Exiguobacterium sibiricum 7-3: one gene and its partner. Each later gene encodes a partner of the first gene's protein in a complex. Links are inferred from orthologs where the notes say so. Each region holds a gene or a part of one and is shown on either strand. Other genes may lie near its edges.

Region 1 (5,781 bases):
CGTCCCAACTGAGCCAAGACATCACGCACGATCGTCGTCGTCGTCGTTTTTCCATTCGTTCCGGTGATGCCGATCATCCGCATCTTTTCGGAAGGATAATCATAAAACTTACCGGCAAGTTCTGCCATCGCTCGGGTTGTGCTTCTGACAAGAATGACAGGAATCGTCACATCAAGCAAGCGTTCTGACACGATGGCGACAGCCCCCTGTGCTTCGGCCTGTTTGGCATAATCGTGTCCATCCACTGTATAACCTTTGATGGCGACAAATAACGTACCTGGCTTCACATCACGCGAATCGGTTGTTAAGGATGTCACGACTGCATCTACCATACGTTCCGTTTTTTGAGTCTGAATGACTTCGATTAGTTCAGCTAAATTCAAGGGTATTCCTTCTTTCTCCACAACTTGTTTTTCAGTTACATGCTACTTCAGTGTATGGTAAGGCTCACTCGGTTTCAAGGTCTGCCTCATCGATTTCCGGCAAGATGTACGCTTTAGCAGGTGGTTCGCTAAAGATATAGGCAATCATTTCCTGAACGTTAGCAGGCGTAATCTGTTCCACTTCAGCAAGTACATCTTCTAGTGTCGGATGCATTCCGAGATGGAGTTCATTCCGGGCATTACGGTTCATATGACTCGATGTGCTCTCATTTCCTAAAATCAACGATCCCTTTAACTGCTCAATTCCATCTTCAAGCTCTTTCGTTGTCAGACCGTGTTCGAGCAGTTGCTGGATTTCCGTTGAAAGAACAGTTTCCACTTCTTCCAACGTTTCTTTTGATGTTCCGACATAAATCGTAAACGTGCCATGATCATCAAACGTCGTATAGTACGAAAAGACGGAATATGCTAATCCGCGGTCTTCACGAATCGATTGAAACAAGCGGCTCGACATCGTTGCTCCAAACGCATTATTGAGTAAGGCTAACGTCGGCAAACGATCATCCGCAGAAGGAATCGCCCGGAAATTATAACAAACATGGACTTGTTCCGTATCTTTTTCCTTCCGTAACGAATCACTTTTCAAAACGGGCTCTTCAATCTGCCGAACGGTCCCATTTGTCTGCAGTACACTGAATCGGTTTTTAATTTGTGTAATCAGTTCGTCCGTCACATGCCCTGCAACTGAGATGACGATTTGTTCCGGTGCATACGCTTCCTGCAGGTACTCTACAATCATTTGACGGCTGAGCTGTTTGACACTTTCTTCCGTACCGAGAATCGGTCGTGCCATGACATCTTCCCCGTACGCCGCAACTGCTAACAGTTCATGTACCAAATCATCCGGTGTATCTTCATACATTTTAATTTCTTCAATCACGACCCGCTTTTCTTTTTCCAGTTCCTCTTCGTCAAACGTCGACTCCAAAAACATGTCTGCCAAGACATCAAACGCCGTGATGGCGTGTTCATCCAATGTCTTCACATAATAACAGGTCTGATCTTTACTCGTGAATGCATTAATATTACCACCCAGGCGGTCAAAATAAACGGCAATTTCTTTTGCCGATTGTTTTTTCGTCCCTTTAAACATCATGTGTTCAATCAAATGACTGATACCATGTTCTTCTTTTGTTTCCGTCCGTGAACCGGCTTTGATGAAAATACCGGTTGCCACACTCCGGGCATTCTCAATCCGTTCACTGACGATTCGAACCCCGTTCTCTAATACAAGTCTTTCGACCATCGTTCATTCCTCCTTGAAATATGAAACAAGGTGGCCCGCGGTGCACGTATTCGCACCGTTGAGCCACCTTTGTTTTCATTAGTTACGACGCGGTGGACGTTGTCCGTCACGTGGTGGGCGAGATCCAGTATCCCGACGCGGCGGGCGGCTGTCACGCTCTGTTTTTTTCTTTTCATCGTATGCAGCGCGATCTTCCGCACTCATACCTTCAACAAGCAGTACTTTATGCGATGCATTGACACGTCCTTTGTCATCGACTTCCGTGACACGGACTTTCAATTTATCGCCTAATTTAACGACATCTTCGGTTTGACCAACACGCTCAAGCGCTAGTTCCGAGATATGCACAAGGGCATCTTTCCCTTTGAACAATTCGACGAAGGCACCGAATTTTTCGACGCGGCGAACTGTCCCGTCAAATTCTTCTCCGATGACGACTTCACGGACGATATCTTCAATCAACTGACGAGCACGGTTAATACCGTCTTGATCCGTTGACGCGATAAAGACGGTTCCGTCTTGATCGATATCGATTTTAACACCCGTCTCATCGATGATGCTGTTGATGACTTTACCGCCGGGTCCAATCACATCACGGATTTTATCCGGATTGATTTTGAGTGTGACGATTTTCGGTGCATATTTAGACAACTCAACACGTGGTTCAGCAATGACTGAATTCATGTGTTCGAGGATGTGTAAACGACCAAGACGCGCTTGTTCAAGTGCCTCTTCTAAAATTTGGCGCGTAATTCCGCCAATCTTCATATCCATTTGAAGGGCAGTCACACCATCTTTAGTTCCTGCGACTTTAAAGTCCATATCGCCGAGATGATCTTCCATACCTTGAATGTCAGTCAAGATTGAATAGTTTTCGCCTTCTTTGATCAAGCCCATTGCAATTCCGGCAACCGGCGCTTTCAGCGGCACACCTGCATCCATCATGGCAAGGATTGATCCACAAATCGACGCCTGTGAAGACGATCCGTTTGATTCGAGGACTTCCGACACCAGACGAATCGTGTAAGGGAAATCTGTTTCTGATGGAAGAACTGGTAACAGTGCACGTTCCCCTAGTGCTCCGTGACCGATTTCACGACGACCCGGTGCACGCATCGGACGCGCTTCTCCGACTGAGAACGGCGGGAAGTTATAGTGGTGCATGAAACGTTTTTCTGCTTTGAGTCCAAGACCATCGATGATTTGCGCATCTCCTGCGACACCGAGCGTTGCAACAGACAAGACTTGAGTTTGACCACGAGTGAAGAGACCTGAACCGTGTGCACGCGGTAACAATCCGATTTCTGAATCAAGCGGACGGATCTCGGCAAGACCACGACCGTCTGGGCGGACTTTATCTTCTGTAATCAAACGACGCACTTCTGTTTTGACGAATTTGTTCAAGACACCCGATACTTCTGCTAATTGTGCTTCCGTAATCGAATCATCTGCTGCGTACTGATCGATATATTTCGAAATGACTTCATTGATGGCAAGATCACGTGCTTGTTTTTCTTCGACTTGAACAGCCATCGTCACTTCTGCAAGCGCGTCGGCTTTCAAGCGATTGACAAGTGTCTCGTCAAACGAAGAGACCGTATAGGCGAATTTTTCTTGACCAACAGCTGCGACGATTTCTTCTTGGAACGCAATCAATGTCTTGATGACGTCATGTCCGAGAAGAATCGCTTCAAGCATCGCTTCTTCTGAAACTTCTTTTGCACCTGCTTCAACCATGTTGACCGCATGTTTCGTTCCGGCAACTTGAAGGTCAATATCGCTTTCAGCCGCTTGACTCATTGTCGGATTGACGATGAACTCACCGTTCACACGACCAATCGTCACGCCTGCAATCGGACCATCGAATGGAATGTCTGAAATCGACAAGGCGATTGAAGCCCCAATCATCGCTGCGACTTCTGGTGAATTATCTTCGTCCGAAGATAATACCGTCGTTGCGACTTGGATGTCGTGACGGAATCCATCCGGGAACAATGGACGGATCGGACGGTCAATCAGGCGTGATGTCAAAATCGCATTTTCGCCTGGACGTCCTTCACGTTTTAGGAAACCGCCTGGAATCTTACCTGCTGCATATAATTTTTCTTCATAGTTCACTGTTAATGGGAAGAAATCTAAGTCTTTTGGTTGTTTTGATGCGACGACCGTCGCAAGGACTGCAGTCTCACCGTAACGGATCAATGCTGCTCCGTTTGCTTGTTTGGCCAGTTGACCGATTTCAATTGTTAATGGACGTCCACCGAGTTCGGTCGAAAACGTCTGCTTTGTTTGTGACATGCACAAATCCCCTCTCACTTCTATCCGTTTTTTCATTCAAATCTAATTATGGATGTTCTTGCGCCAAATGTCCATGAATCGGCAAAAAAAAGAAGCAGGAGACGATGCTCCTGCTTCCTTGTTGATCTGTTCGGATTAGCGACGAAGACCAAGACGCTCGATTAATGAACGGTAACGTGAAACATCCTTGTTACGAAGGTATGTGAGCAAGTTACGGCGACGACCAACCATTTTCAAGAGACCACGACGTGAGTGGTGATCCTTTTTGTGTGTACGTAAGTGATCGTTTAAAGTTGTAATCTGTTCAGTTAAAACAGCAACTTGTACTTCCGGCGAACCAGTATCGCCTTGTTTCGTAGCATAAGCTTCGATAATTTCATTTTTACGTTCTTTAGTGAGTGCCATTGTCACTCCACCTCCATCTTTTGAATGACCGTATTGCCGAGCATCGGATGGTGAGACCTGATGCCAAGCCAACCGGCTGTACGTATTCGTACTGACTCATCATAACGAACCCGTCATCGTCTGTCAAACCGTTAATGCCTGCATCGCGTGAATTTTATCTTGGGCGAGCTGTGTTTTCAGACTTTCAATACCGTCGAACGCTCGTTCATCCCGTAAGTATGCCATCCACTCAATCTTCAGTTCCTGTCCATATAAATCTTCGTCAAATGCGAGCAGGTGGGTTTCGATACTGACTTCTCCCGTCTCATAAAACGTCGGTCTCCGTCCGATGTTCGTCATCGCCGGAAATTTCCGACCATCCTCTAGATGAACGAACGTCGCATAGACACCTAGTTTCGGAATGACATAGGCGAATTCCGGGCGGATATTGGCCGTCGGAAACCCAATTTGTCGACCGCGGGCGTCACCATGAATGACAATCCCTTTCGTTTGATACGGCTCGCCTAGCAACAGGGCTGCCTCCGCGACAGCGCCATCGGCGAGCAGACGGCGAATTCGTGTCGAACTGACCTTTTCATCGTCTGCTTGGTGTTCTGAAACGATTGTATGATCAAACCGTCCACGGCTGTGGAAGTCAAGCGTCGCCATCTTGCCCGCCCCGAACCGTCCATACGAATAATCAAAGCCTGCGACGATATGGCGTGCCCCGGCAGCAATTAAATAATGATCAACGAAGTCTTGTGGTGACAATTCTGAAAAGGCGACTGTGAATTCAATGACATACACCCGGTCAATGCCAAGTTCCGCCATCTTTTCGAGTTTTCGGTCAAGTGGTGTAATGTAGAGAATCTGTTCCGTTCCGTTCCCAAGGACTTGTTTCGGATGAGGGTCAAACGTCATGACCGCTACCGGCAGATGTAATTCTCGGCTTTTTTCAATTGCTGTTTGTAAAACACGTTGGTGTCCAAGGTGTACGCCATCAAAAAAGCCTAGTGCGATGACAGCCGGGTCTTCTACTGGTTGTTCTGGATATGTTAAATGAATGATGTCCATTCCTGATCTCTCCGATCCTAATCGATTTGTAACATGACTTCCACGCGTCCCATATTGATTTCGGAATCAAGCCGATAGATTGCTAAAGGGATGCCCTCTTCATTATAGACAGTAAAGCGTTCAAATTCGACCGGAATGCCTGGTAATTTGGCACCATTCAATACACGGGCTGCCGTCTCGGCATCTACAGTCAACCGCGGCCATTTTTGAATGACTTGTTCAATCGGTAAGACGTACTTCATCCGCTCTTCGACAGTCTCGCATGCTTCAAGCGTTGCAAGTGTCACCGCTTCTGTTTCGGACATCGCACCCGAGCTCGTCCGGCGTAACTCACTC
Region 2 (2,860 bases), 760 kb from region 1 along the record:
TTGGGAGCTGTGTTTTAAATTTTCGTAAGACATCTTCTTTTCGCATCCCGAGGACACCGTCGAGCGGTCCTGTCATGCCGACATCCGTGATGTAAGCCGTTCCGCCTTCAAGAATCCGTTCGTCAGCTGTCTGGACGTGAGTATGTGTCCCGACAACCGCTTGGACACGACCCGCCAAGTGATAGCCCATCGCAATTTTTTCACTTGTTGCTTCCGCGTGGACATCAACGAAAATCGCATCGACCTCGCCTTCGACTTCAGCAATCAGCTCATCCACAGTCCGGAAAGGATCGCCGAGCGGTGGCAAGAAAACGGTTCCCTGGACGTTGATGACCGCGATTTTCTTGTTGCCGACTTTTAAGACCATCATCCCGCGGCCGGGTGTCCCTTCCGGATAATTCGCCGGACGGACAATCCGGTCCGCGTCATCAATCCAGTCAAAGATATCGCGATTGTCAAACGTATGGTTACCCATCGTGACACCGTGGAACCCAAGTTCTAGTAACTGATGATAAATCGATTTCGTGATTCCACGGCCATGCGCTGCATTTTCTCCATTGACGAGCATGACCGTCGGATTGTATTTGGATTTAATACGTGCCGTGAACTGCTGTAAGATATGACGGCCGGGTGCCCCGACGACATCTCCGATAAATAAGATTTTCATGAAACATACCTCCAAGTAATTAAAAAAAGTGGCGGTCGCCCGCCACTTTGCTTATTTTGCGTATTCGACCGCTCGTGTTTCCCGAATGACCGTGACTTTGATATGACCCGGATAATCGAGTTCTTCTTCGATTTTTTTCCGGATATCGCTTGCCATCTTATGGGCAAGGACATCGTCGACGACATCAGGACGAACGATGATCCGTACTTCACGACCAGCTTGAATCGCAAAGGACTTCTCTACCCCGTCAAACGATTCTGAGATTTCTTCCAGACGTTCAAGACGTCGGATGTAACTCTCGAGTGTTTCTTGACGTGCACCTGGACGGGCGGCAGATAAGGCATCTGCGGCTGCGACCAGAACGGAAATGACAGATGTCGCTTCCGTATCCCCGTGGTGGGAAGCAATCGCATTGATGACGGTTGGATGTTCTTTGTACTTCGTACCAAGTTCCACACCGATTTCAACGTGACTTCCTTCCACTTCGTGGTCAATCGCTTTCCCGATATCGTGCAGGAGACCGGCCCGTTTCGCAAGTGTTACATCTTCTCCGAGCTCAGCTGCCATCATACCGGCAAGATGCGCGACTTCGAGTGAATGGAACAATACGTTTTGACCGTAACTCGTCCGATACTTCAAGCGACCGAGAATTTTGACGAGATCTGGGTGAATCCCGTGAATGCCGACATCATATGTCGCTTCTTCACCGATTTCACGAATCCGTTCATCGACTTCCCGACGTGACTTGTCGACCATCTCTTCAATCCGTGCCGGGTGAATCCGACCGTCTTGAACGAGTTTTTCAAGTGCCATTTTTGCCACTTCCCGGCGAATCGGATCAAACCCGGATAAGATAACCGCTTCTGGTGTGTCATCGATGATTAAATCGATACCTGTCAACGTTTCAAGCGTCCGAATGTTTCGACCTTCACGACCGATGATACGGCCTTTCATTTCGTCATTCGGCAAGTTGACGACAGAAACCGTCGTCTCTGCGATATGTTCCGCGGCGAACCGTTGAATCGCAAGTGAAAGAATGTTGCGTGCTTTTTTGTCTGCTTCTTCTTTTGCTTTTTGTTCGATTTCTTTTTGAAGAATCGCTGCGTCATGCATAGCAGCTTGTTTCGTCTCATCCATGATGATAGCTCTAGCCTCGTCTTGCGAAAGATTCGCAACACGGACGAGCTCTTGGCGTCCCTGTTCATACAGGTCCTCTACTTTGCGTTCTAACTCTTCAGCTTGATGCTTCCGTTTCGCGATCTCTGCATCCCGCGTATTGATTTGTTCTTCCTTACGGTCGATGGAATCAACACGGCGATCGAGTGTCTCTTCTTTTTGGAGCAATCGTCCTTCTTGTTTCGTTAACTCTTGACGACGTTCACGAAGCTCTTTTTCGACTTCTGTCCGAAGTTTAAAAGCTTCATCTTTCGCTTCGAGCAATGCTTCTTTTTTCGTTGCTTCCGCTGATACTTGTGCACGTTCCACGATTTTCGTCGCTTCTGTTTCCGCGCCTTGAATCTTCGCTTCTGCAATCGATTTCCGCAAGAAGTAGCCTACGATGAATGCGATCAGTATTGCGAGGAGAAGTATGACAATCCAAGTTGTTGTACCCATGGGTTCACCTCCCCTTTACAAGGTGTTTCTTAGTTCATTTCGGTTATTCATCGAAGCTGTCTAAAAAACGTACATCTATATTGTAAGGATAGCACTCGTTCATTGTCAACGAACGGGCGGGAAAGAATTCCTATGTTTTCCTCTTTTCAACAAAAAAAGAGCAGAATCTGAATCGATTCCACTCTCTCTCGGCTTATTCTGCAAACAAATCTTCGTCTTGACCTTCTTCAAAATCAACTGGATCTTTGCGGTCAACGAGACCGTGATGCTCACGAATCAACCGTTCGACCTCATCCGCAACATCCGGATGTTCAATCATGTATTGTTTCGCATTTTCACGTCCTTGACCAAGACGCTCGGAATTGTATGAATACCAAGCTCCACTTTTTTGGACGATATCGAGATCTGTTCCAAGATCAATCAATTCACCAAATTTCGAGATTCCTTGTCCATACATGATATCGACTTCCGCTTGTTTGAACGGCGGAGCGATTTTATTTTTAACGACTTTCAGTTTCGTCCGGTTTCCGACGATATCTGTACCGTTTTTCAATGCTTCTGCACGACGGACTTCAAGAC

The links. Proteins that work in one complex are often made in the same cells at the same time.
Region 2: pnp (region 1) and rny share a complex: the UniProt entries of both Bacillus subtilis proteins name them as parts of the possible RNA degradosome complex. The link is inferred for Exiguobacterium sibiricum 7-3 from one-to-one orthologs.

Annotation. Positions count from the first base shown.
Region 1 is NZ_KK211190.1:1,218,733-1,224,513, reverse strand. What follows is about bases 1,378-4,361. They hold pnp (polyribonucleotide nucleotidyltransferase), read right to left. Parts: upstream 3,988-4,361; coding sequence 1,768-3,987; downstream 1,378-1,767. Other genes in these bases: rpsO (30S ribosomal protein S15), read right to left, coding at 4,123-4,361; P402_RS0107105 (M16 family metallopeptidase), read right to left, coding at 1,378-1,689. Outside these bases: P402_RS0107110 (UDP-N-acetylmuramoyl-L-alanyl-D-glutamate--2,6-diaminopimelate ligase), read right to left, coding at 1-383; more of P402_RS0107105, read right to left, coding at 448-1,377; more of rpsO, read right to left, coding at 4,362-4,392; P402_RS0107090 (bifunctional riboflavin kinase/FAD synthetase), read right to left, coding at 4,516-5,445; tRNA pseudouridine(55) synthase TruB, read right to left, coding at 5,463-5,781. UniProt on the Bacillus subtilis protein: Involved in mRNA degradation. Catalyzes the phosphorolysis of single-stranded polyribonucleotides processively in the 3'- to 5'-direction. Necessary for competence development in Bacillus subtilis.
Region 2 is NZ_KK211190.1:1,984,814-1,987,673, forward strand. It holds rny (ribonuclease Y), read right to left. Parts: upstream 2,282-2,860; coding sequence 719-2,281; downstream 1-718. Other genes in the region: P402_RS0111335 (TIGR00282 family metallophosphoesterase), read right to left, coding at 1-667; recA (recombinase RecA), read right to left, coding at 2,475-2,860. UniProt on the Bacillus subtilis protein: Endoribonuclease that initiates mRNA decay. Initiates the decay of all SAM-dependent riboswitches, such as yitJ riboswitch. Involved in processing of the gapA operon mRNA, it cleaves between cggR and gapA.